DNA from 4 places in the Paenibacillus sp. B-A-8 genome. Region 2 is predicted to be linked to each of the others. Evidence: riboswitches for the same ligand, from Rfam matches in the RefSeq annotation. Region 2 holds a riboswitch; each other region holds the start of a gene.

Region 1 (2,202 bases), 470 kb from region 2:
GATTTGCAAATTCGTAAAGACTTTGTTACAATAAGTCCTGTTCCATTAGTAACAAGTTTGTAATCATTTGAAACGATTTCTACATAACTTCATGTATTCATCGTAGTCTTGTCGATAAGTCACTATCTGGTGCATAAAACGCCGAATTCCTTGCACCGGGAAGTGGGGGAACCATATTTTGGGTGAATTGATCTCGCTTTGCAGTGATCATAGGGGAACCTTCTACCGAATCCTTAAGCTAACCTCACAGGCATTGGAAGGGGTACAATTTTTTTGAAGAATTTAAGAAAAGCATGCGTCGCTGCGGCGCTGGGACTTGTGATGGCGTTCTCTATTGGTGGAGGAAGTGCCTTTGCAGATTCTAAGATGGATAGTGTTATTTCAAAGACAATTGGAGTTGCCTATAAAACCGGAGGCACTAGCACTGCCGGGTTTGACTGTTCTGGATTCACTACGTATGTATTCAAGAAGGTGGGTCTTTCTTTGCCCCGCACTTCAAAAGCTCAATATAATGTTGGAACTCCTGTAGCCAAAAGCAAATTGCGTTCAGGTGACCTAGTTTTCTTTAACACATTGGGCAACGGCGTATCCCATGTCGGCATTTATGTTGGAAACGGAAAATTCGCACAATCATCATCTTCATATGGCGTGACCATCACTTCACTTAGCCAGTCCTACTGGGCCAATCGCTACGTTGGCGCTAAAAGAGTAATGAGTACTTCCTCATATCAAGCTGTAGCCTACGATTAATACTTCCCCACAACTATAACCTCACAATTACAACTATATAGACCTGGATTTGATTATCACCTTAATCGAATCCAGGTTTTCTTTTGCCTTATTATAATCTTTACACCTCTAGAACAGACTTTAAACACTTTTATTTGATAAAAATTTCAATAAATATAAAAATAAGTTTAATATTATCGCTTACATATGCATTTTGTCTTTAAATATATGAATTTTTCTGCATGATTAGGTTAAAAACGATTGCCAAGCGGCACTCTGTTTGTTACAATAACTGCAGTAAGATTTTAGTAACATTTTTGTAATCATTAAGTTGTTATTTACAAAGGTTTTGTCATGTATTGATTACAAGCTATTCCTAATCAACAGTCTGAGCCGAGTTTCCTAACTATTAGGGAAACGGGGGAACCAACTTTGGGTGAATTGACCTCCATTTTTAGAGGGGTCATAGGGGACCTTCAACCGAACCCTTAAGCTAACCTCGTAGGCATCTGGAAGGGGTATAAACTTTTGAAGAAGAAGTTAGCAGCAGCTGTACTCAGCTTTTCCATTATCTTCACCATCGGAGCAGGAAGCGCTTTCGCGGATTCCAAAATGGATAAAGTGATCGACAAGACCATCGGAACTAAATACGTATCCGGCGGGATCTCCACAAATGGATTTGATTGCTCCGGATTTACAATGTATGTTTTTGATAAAATCGGTATCAACCTACCACACCAATCAGGTTCCCAGTATCAAATGGGTACTGCTATCTCCCGAGATGATTTAAGATCAGGAGATCTTGTATTCTTCAATACAAGTGGTAAGGGTGTTTCCCACGTCGGCATTTATGTCGGTGAAGGCAAGTTTGCACACGCATCTTCCTCACGCGGTGTAACGATTAGCTCCCTGAGTGATAGCTACTACGTAAAACGCTATATCGGTGCTAAACGGATTATGAGCACTGATGCTTATCATTCTGTTGCTTCTGAGACAGAAGATAATGATGATGTTCAATAAGTAGAACGTACATAGGCTCTTTTCCAAGATGTTAATTCTTGGGGAAGAGCTTGTTTTTTTGTCTTATTTAATATTTACCCCTCTCAAAATTTGTAAAACAGTATTCCTTATAAATTTTCTGAGTTGATGACCCCTCTTTTTGTATATAATTAGTTACAAGTATAGACGCCTTCGGCACTCGTAAGGACGGCAAGCGTTATAACCCTCGTGAAAGGAGGTCTTTGACCTTATGATAAATCCTTCGGTTACTTTTCATGTAACTCCTATGGAGACTAGTCACGCGGAAGAGATATGCAATTGGAATTACACCCCCCCTTATAATATTTACGGCTGGATGCCGTGGGAACAAATGCAGGCTCTAGGCATCGAGTTCGGTGATCCTCAGCTACGGAATGAGCAATATGTCTCCATATTAAATGGGCAAGAAGCTTTGTGTGGATTCGCGCAGTTGTT
Region 2 (2,202 bases):
CCACATAGAAAGAATCTCCAGCACGTTCGTAAGTGGATTAGGATTCTCAAAAGGATGCGATGAATTGGCCCCGAAGAAGCCGCCTCCGTTCGTGCCCAAATGCTTGATCGATTCCAGAGAAGCTACTGGACCGATAGCAATCTGTTGCGTTTGCCCCTCTAGTGTAGTGACTTCAAGTGATGGCTTGAGGGTTTGCGGCACATGTAATCCTACCAGTACCAATGAAACCAGCAGAGCCAGCGGAATGAACACACGAATATGTGCTTTGACGAAATCCTCGAAGAAGTTCCCGACTGATTTGCGTCCTGTGATCCCTCTGACAAAAGCAACCGCAACTGAAAATCCGCTCGCTGCAGACGTGAACATCATCATAGTGATGACAGCCATTTGTGAAAAATACGAAAGTCCCGTCTCCCCGCTGTAATGCTGCAGGTTTGTATTAGTCATAAAGCTGATCACCGTATTGAACGAAAGCGTCTGTTCCATATCCGCAATTCCATTCGGATTTAGCGGTAAACCCCGCTGCAATCGAAGAAAGATATAGCTGAAAGTAACCAGTACGATATTCGTTAAAACAAAGCTGAGCGCATACTTTTTCCAGGACATACCTTCCCGTTTTTTCAGTCCGATCAGCTTATAAATCCCTTTTTCCACGCCTCCAAACCATCGATCCGTACGATTGGGTTCATTAGAAAATACATGATATAAATACGTGCCCATCGGCTTAACCAGCAAGATGAGAATGACGATTACAGCTACGATTTGCAAAATGCCCATGAATGCCCCTCCTTAAAATTTCTCCGGATGAATCAATGCGTAAACAAGATATAAAAACAGCAGTAGGGTAACAGCGATGACTAGAATCACAGCTTATCCCTCCCTGTATCCTCAACTACACCTGCGCACCAGCGCATAAATCCATAAAACAACCCGTAAATTACAGCTAACGAAGCCACCATATACAGATCCATCATATCTCCCGCACTCCTTCTTTTATCCTTGATGAGGTGATTTATCGATCAGAAAATCAGCATCTCCACTGTGGGAATAGATTACATAACTTGCACCAAGTCTTTTATAGACCAATCTAGGATTTATTGAGCTTGTGATCACAAAAATCGGCTGCGTCGTCCAGGTGCGGCACATCTGAATGTAGCGGCAGCATAACGTAAAGCTGCTCTCGAACAGATATACCCGGCCTACCGGGAACGGCGGGCGAAACCAAGTATTCTGATGGCGGGTATCTACTAGAACGACTTTCTCAATCCCCATCTCTTCAAGTAGGGACTTCTCAGGCAAGTTGTTGGTCAATCCCGCCATCTTAATGCCTCTAAATTTTAGAAGCTTAATAAAATGTTCTCCTGCCTTCGTTGGCGCACATACCAGTACATATTCATTCTGATCTGTCATCTCTTATTCTCCTCAAATGCTTTGCTTGTAAGATCAGAGCTTGATCACCCTGGTCTTGAAAGAAAAGCTACCGCTAATGATGAATATAACGACCTCTTCCTGAGGTTTTCCATAAATGCTTTGCTTAAAAAAGCACAGCAAAAAGCCACAAAGGATTCTCCTCTGTGGCTCGCTAGCGGTCACATTGCACTCATCCTCTCTCCATACGCTTACGAGGTTAGCTGTCGGATTCGGGCGGTGAGAGTCGCCCTACCTGTAGAGGATGCGAGCTCACTCGCATCCTCTACAGGATTCACCCCATAACCGGCTTCCGACTCTCACATCGTCTGCCGATTGTTGGTTCCCCCGCTTTCCTTACCGGAAATTAAGCGGATCAAATATTCGATTGTTGTTGAAACAGGAGTAATCATACCCTTATGCAGGAAGTATTGTAAAACGTGATTGATGCCAAAATAATGCAAATTAAAAACTATTTTCGCATTGGATAGCGCTTACTTGATATTCAATCTCTCTATATCTCTTGTTTACTCGAATTTGAATCAATTAGCGAAAAGCGGACGGACTCTGTGATTTTATTCACCACAGCTGGAGAAATCACCAAAAATCGCCTATATAGGAAAGGAAACGAGAAGTCGAGATTAAACGAGGAAGAAGCTCGATAACACGCAATAAATACCTATTTGGCAGGATTTTTCGTCGCAGTTGGTAGGATACGGTTCAAATTGCGCTCAAAAGAACACTTTCTGCTTTTACAGAAACACCTTGAAAAGAGTATGATTCGGATTGAATCTA
Region 3 (2,202 bases), 1.6 Mb from region 2:
AAAGAAAACTAGGAATCCCCTATGTACGTGTTGCCGGTGACCTATCCCAGGTATGCAGACATGTGGGGATATCAGTGGGTTACAGAGGAGGCGGGACAATGGCTATCCCTCTTTTTAATCAGCACAATCTTGATTTACTGATTGCTGGCGAAGGGCCAGAGTGGGAAACTCCGGAATATGTGAGGGATGCAGTACATCAAGGTAGATCGAATGCGCTGATTATGTTAGGTCATGCGGAGAGTGAAGCCCCGGGAATGAAATATTTAGCTGAAGTTTTGGCAGAGAAATACCCAACGATTCCTACTTATTTTATTGCAGAACAACCGATCTATCAGCTGGTTTAATCCTTATAAATCGAAATGAAGAATAAATTTGCATATTATGGAGAAAATGATTGGAAACCAGGTCACTGAGAGAGGAGTGTTTCAATGGAAATTCCTTTGGAGGCTGATGAAGTGTTAAGTCGTATCAAAAAGCTTCAAACTGACGGAAGCTCGATCAGTAAAAAACAAGTGAAGCAAAGCGATCCTGATCTTATGAGAAGTGCGCTGTTCTTTTTTCCGAGCTGGGAGCATGCATTGAAAAACGCCGATCTGTTGTAGCCGAATGATTGTATAAAGAAGCCGAGTGGTTCAGGGATTGATCTCTGATGACCGCTCGGCTTTTTCTTAATAAACCGAGTAAACAAGAGCAATAGAAAGAGAAAACGAAGAGTATGCTCAATATGAAATGAAAAGCATGGCTTTCATCATTATTTTGCCCAGGGCTCAACTTTACAAGAAACCTTACACGGAGTATGATTCATCACATAACTGACAATTACATAAGAAGTCCGCTTAATTTCCGTTAAGGAAAGCGGGGGAACCAACAACTGGAAATCGATATGACAGTCGGTACTAGTTATGGGGTGAATCCTGTTACAGATGCTGAATAGTGCATCCATACAGGTAGGGCAACTCTCACTGCCCGAATCCGACAGCTAACCTCGTAAGCGTATGGAGAGAGGATGAATGGCGTATTTGATGATGAATAGCCACAGAGAATCCCTCTGTGGTTTTTTGCTGCGTTTATAAGCACATATAGATATAGAACCTACCTGTGAAAGAGGTGTTAATTTTGCCTATTGCTAAACTGAATGGAACTTCGCTCTATTACGAAATCATTGGAACAGGGACTCCGGTTGTGTTTATCCATGGACATGGATTAACACATAGCATGTTTAAACCACAATTAGAGTATTTTTCTGATAAATATAAAGTGATTCTGTGCGATTTACGGGGGAATGGCAAATCAGGTGAATTGCTGCAGGCTCCAAACGAGATTATTGAAACGCAATGCCTAGATATAATTATGCTATTGAATGATTTGGGCATTCGTGAGGCGGTTTTTGTCGGGAGCGCCTATGGGGGGCTCGTCGTTCAACATATTGCGAAACAATACCCGGAACGGGTAAAGGCGATTGTTGTTGCCGATAGCTTTTGTAGAAGTCATGCATCAACAATAGTAGGTAAAATTCAGCTTATGGCTGCATATTGTAGTTGGTTAATGTATTACGCTCCTAGTGAGCTTGTACTGCCTTCGATTCGTATGATGTATCGCGAACGCTGGAACCTGGCCTATAACGAGATTAGAAGAGGACTTCTCGACAAACGTCCGCGGGAATTGTATCGCCAAAGGCTGGCTACTAGTCATGTGGATTACACTAGATGCTTAAAATCTTTTAACCGTCCCGCGTTATGTATAGTCGGTGACTTTAGTGAATTTGGAGTCAACTGTATGAAGGATATGGTGTCTCAGCTGCCGCATGCTCAGTTAGCGATCATTCCTAACGCATTAGATCCTAGTAATCTGTGTCAGCCGGAGAAATTTAATGCTATTCTTCAGCGTTTTTTGGAGAAACATCAGGATGCTCAGCAGATCAGTTGATCCTAGTGGAGAAAGCACCTTAGATTGCATAAACCTCTTCAGAGTCTTAATGGTCGGCTAACGTTTAAGCAAGAAATGAGGGCGTTCTATAGCTGGGAGTATGAACTGGCTGCGGGACGTTCTTTTGTATAGTATTTTAGGGAAAACCTCCCTAAAGTACAGAGTATCGAACTAAAGGCTGGCCCAAAGTAGCGAAATCTACGAATGAGCCAGCCTTTAGCATACTATTAATCGAAAGAATACCACTCATAGCACTTCTCAAAGAACAGAATAATG
Region 4 (2,202 bases), 1.7 Mb from region 2:
CTGGATGCTTATACAATGGTTTACCCTGTTTAGGACCAAGCGCATACACTAAAGTTAATGGACCTAGTCGACCTGCGAACATAGTCAGACAGATCAGAATCTTACCGATGATAGATAGTTCAGGTGTCAGCCCCATCGTTAGCCCTACCGTGGCAAAGGCCGAGGTTGTCTCAAATAAGATCGCTAAGAAATTACTATCCTCTGTTGTGGAAAGTACCATCGACACAGAGAGGATCAATAGTAAAGCTAGTAATGTTAACGTCAACGCTTTATAGATACGCTCCTGCGCCAATCGATAACGGAACAGTACAACATCTTCACGCCCGCGCAGCATCGCGATTACCGCACCTATCATAATGGTAAAGGTAGTAGTCTTAATCCCGCCACCCGTTGAACCCGGTGATGCACCAATAAACATAAGAATAACCATAAAGAACTGAGAGGCTTGCCGGAGTCCGGCAATATCCACCGTATTGGCACCAGCGGTTCGGGGCGATACAGACTGGAAGAATGCCGATAATATTTTGCCGCCGAAATTAAGATTACCCAGTGTGCGCTGATTCGTAAATTCAAATATAAAAATAACCAAAGCACCAATAACAATAAGCCCAGCCGTGGTAGAGAGTACAACTTTGCTATGCAAAGACAATTTACGTTTTACACGAAACTCCACCAGATCAGACATGACAATAAAACCAATACCGCCGGAGACAATCAGAAACATCACCACGATATTCACTAGCGGGTCATATACATAGTCGGTTAAACTCCGAAAATCCCCAAAAATATCAAATCCAGCATTATTAAACATCGACACTGCATGAAATATCCCAAAATAAATGGCCTTTCCCAGCGGCATATCAAACGCCCAACGTATGGACAGCAGCACCGCTGCACAGCCCTCAATGACTAATGAATAAATAAGTACTCTCCGGATCAGCCGAACAATCCCCTCCATAGAACCTTGGTTCATGGCTTCCTGTAGGATTAACCTGTCCCGCAAAGAGATTTTGCGTTTCATCATCATGGCAAATAAGGTGGCCATTGTCATAAAACCTAAGCCGCCAACCTGGATAAGCAACATAATCACGGTTTTTCCAAAAAAGGTGAATGTCGTCCCGGTGTCCAGCACCACAAGTCCAGTCACACAGGTTGCCGATGTCGAAGTAAACAATGCATCAATAAAACTCACAGCATTCCCGCTCGTACTCGAAATGGGAAGCATAAGCAGCAAAGCTCCTATCAGAATAATCGATGCAAAACCGAGCACCATAATCTGAGGCGGAGAGAGCTTCAGAAACTTTGATTCAGAAACTCTGCGAAACTGTGAAGCCACTATGCTCACCCTCTTATCTTAATTTAAAGAATTCCAACAAAAAAAGCACTGGAAAACCAATGCTACCCTTGGTTCCTGCAGTAAATTAGCCTACGAGGTTAGCTGACGGATTCGGACTGTGCAGGCTGCCCTATTCGTTCCTAGAACGAAATTCACCCCTGATGAATAAAGTCACCTTTTACGGCGTATACTCATCTTTTCATTACTTCTTATGGTTCCCCCGTTTTCACCTGAAATTCGGCTATATACAATTGCATACAAATTATATCTGTTATTTCGATAAATCACAAAGACACAATTAATGGTGATTCATATGAAAAATGCGGTTTGGAGAGGATGTACCAGAAGGAGTGCCTTTTCTCATCACTTTTCCGTGTTTTCCCTGCAATTGCATCGTTTTTCATGAAAAATGAAGAAATGATCACTTTAAATTCATGGTATATATTCAGTTTCCTATTCTATAATATCTCTATTACCCATAAAAAAAATATACGATGATTTTTGTAACTATCATGGCACTAATACTATAATGGAACATAACATTGTCAGTTTACAAGGAGGCGTTACATGAATCCCGTTGGCCAGCCCTTACAGCAACGTGCCCTCTCCAAGAGGCTCATCATCTCGGGCATTATCGGTCTTATTCTATTTATTATGTTTCAGATTGCCCCCTCGGTGCTAAATAGCCCTGCCGGGGAAGATACTACCGTCATCAGTAAGGCGGAAGCCCGCGACAAAGCGATATCATTTGCGGAACAAAAGTTAAACTATACCAAAGCACCAAACGATCAGTGGAATGTACTTTATGAAACGGATTCTTCCTTTTATGGTTATATGTCCCGCGAGAAGCTTTTGGAGGACTATAC

Evidence for each region. Region 2 has a riboswitch for cyclic di-AMP ahead of ACN6MV_RS02655 (hypothetical protein). Riboswitches for the same ligand answer to the same signal wherever they lie in the genome.
Region 1: linked by a shared signal. The riboswitch ahead of ACN6MV_RS00540 (C40 family peptidase) and the one ahead of ACN6MV_RS02655 (hypothetical protein) in region 2 are both predicted to bind cyclic di-AMP.
Region 3: linked by a shared signal. The riboswitch ahead of ACN6MV_RS26725 (alpha/beta fold hydrolase) and the one ahead of ACN6MV_RS02655 (hypothetical protein) in region 2 are both predicted to bind cyclic di-AMP.
Region 4: linked by a shared signal. The riboswitch ahead of ACN6MV_RS26015 (TrkH family potassium uptake protein) and the one ahead of ACN6MV_RS02655 (hypothetical protein) in region 2 are both predicted to bind cyclic di-AMP.

Annotation. Positions count from the first base shown of each region.
Region 1 is NZ_CP183882.1:112,948-115,149, reverse strand. It holds cyclic di-AMP (ydaO/yuaA leader) riboswitch at 130-268, shown strand; gene ACN6MV_RS00545 (C40 family peptidase) at 322-750, shown strand; cyclic di-AMP (ydaO/yuaA leader) riboswitch at 1,111-1,252, shown strand; gene ACN6MV_RS00540 (C40 family peptidase) at 1,258-1,749, shown strand; gene ACN6MV_RS00535 (GNAT family N-acetyltransferase) at 1,979-2,202, shown strand, end outside.
Region 2 is NZ_CP183882.1:583,611-585,812, reverse strand. It holds gene kdpA (potassium-transporting ATPase subunit KdpA) at 1-777, opposite strand, end outside; gene kdpF (K(+)-transporting ATPase subunit F) at 790-867, opposite strand; gene ACN6MV_RS02655 (hypothetical protein) at 994-1,410, opposite strand; cyclic di-AMP (ydaO/yuaA leader) riboswitch at 1,601-1,791, opposite strand.
Region 3 is NZ_CP183882.1:5,932,266-5,934,467, reverse strand. It holds gene ACN6MV_RS26735 (Nif3-like dinuclear metal center hexameric protein) at 1-344, shown strand, start outside; gene ACN6MV_RS26730 (hypothetical protein) at 429-602, shown strand; cyclic di-AMP (ydaO/yuaA leader) riboswitch at 824-1,010, shown strand; gene ACN6MV_RS26725 (alpha/beta fold hydrolase) at 1,117-1,926, shown strand.
Region 4 is NZ_CP183882.1:5,789,729-5,791,930, forward strand. It holds gene ACN6MV_RS26015 (TrkH family potassium uptake protein) at 1-1,273, opposite strand, end outside; cyclic di-AMP (ydaO/yuaA leader) riboswitch at 1,410-1,589, opposite strand; gene ACN6MV_RS26020 (CPBP family intramembrane glutamic endopeptidase) at 1,904-2,202, shown strand, end outside.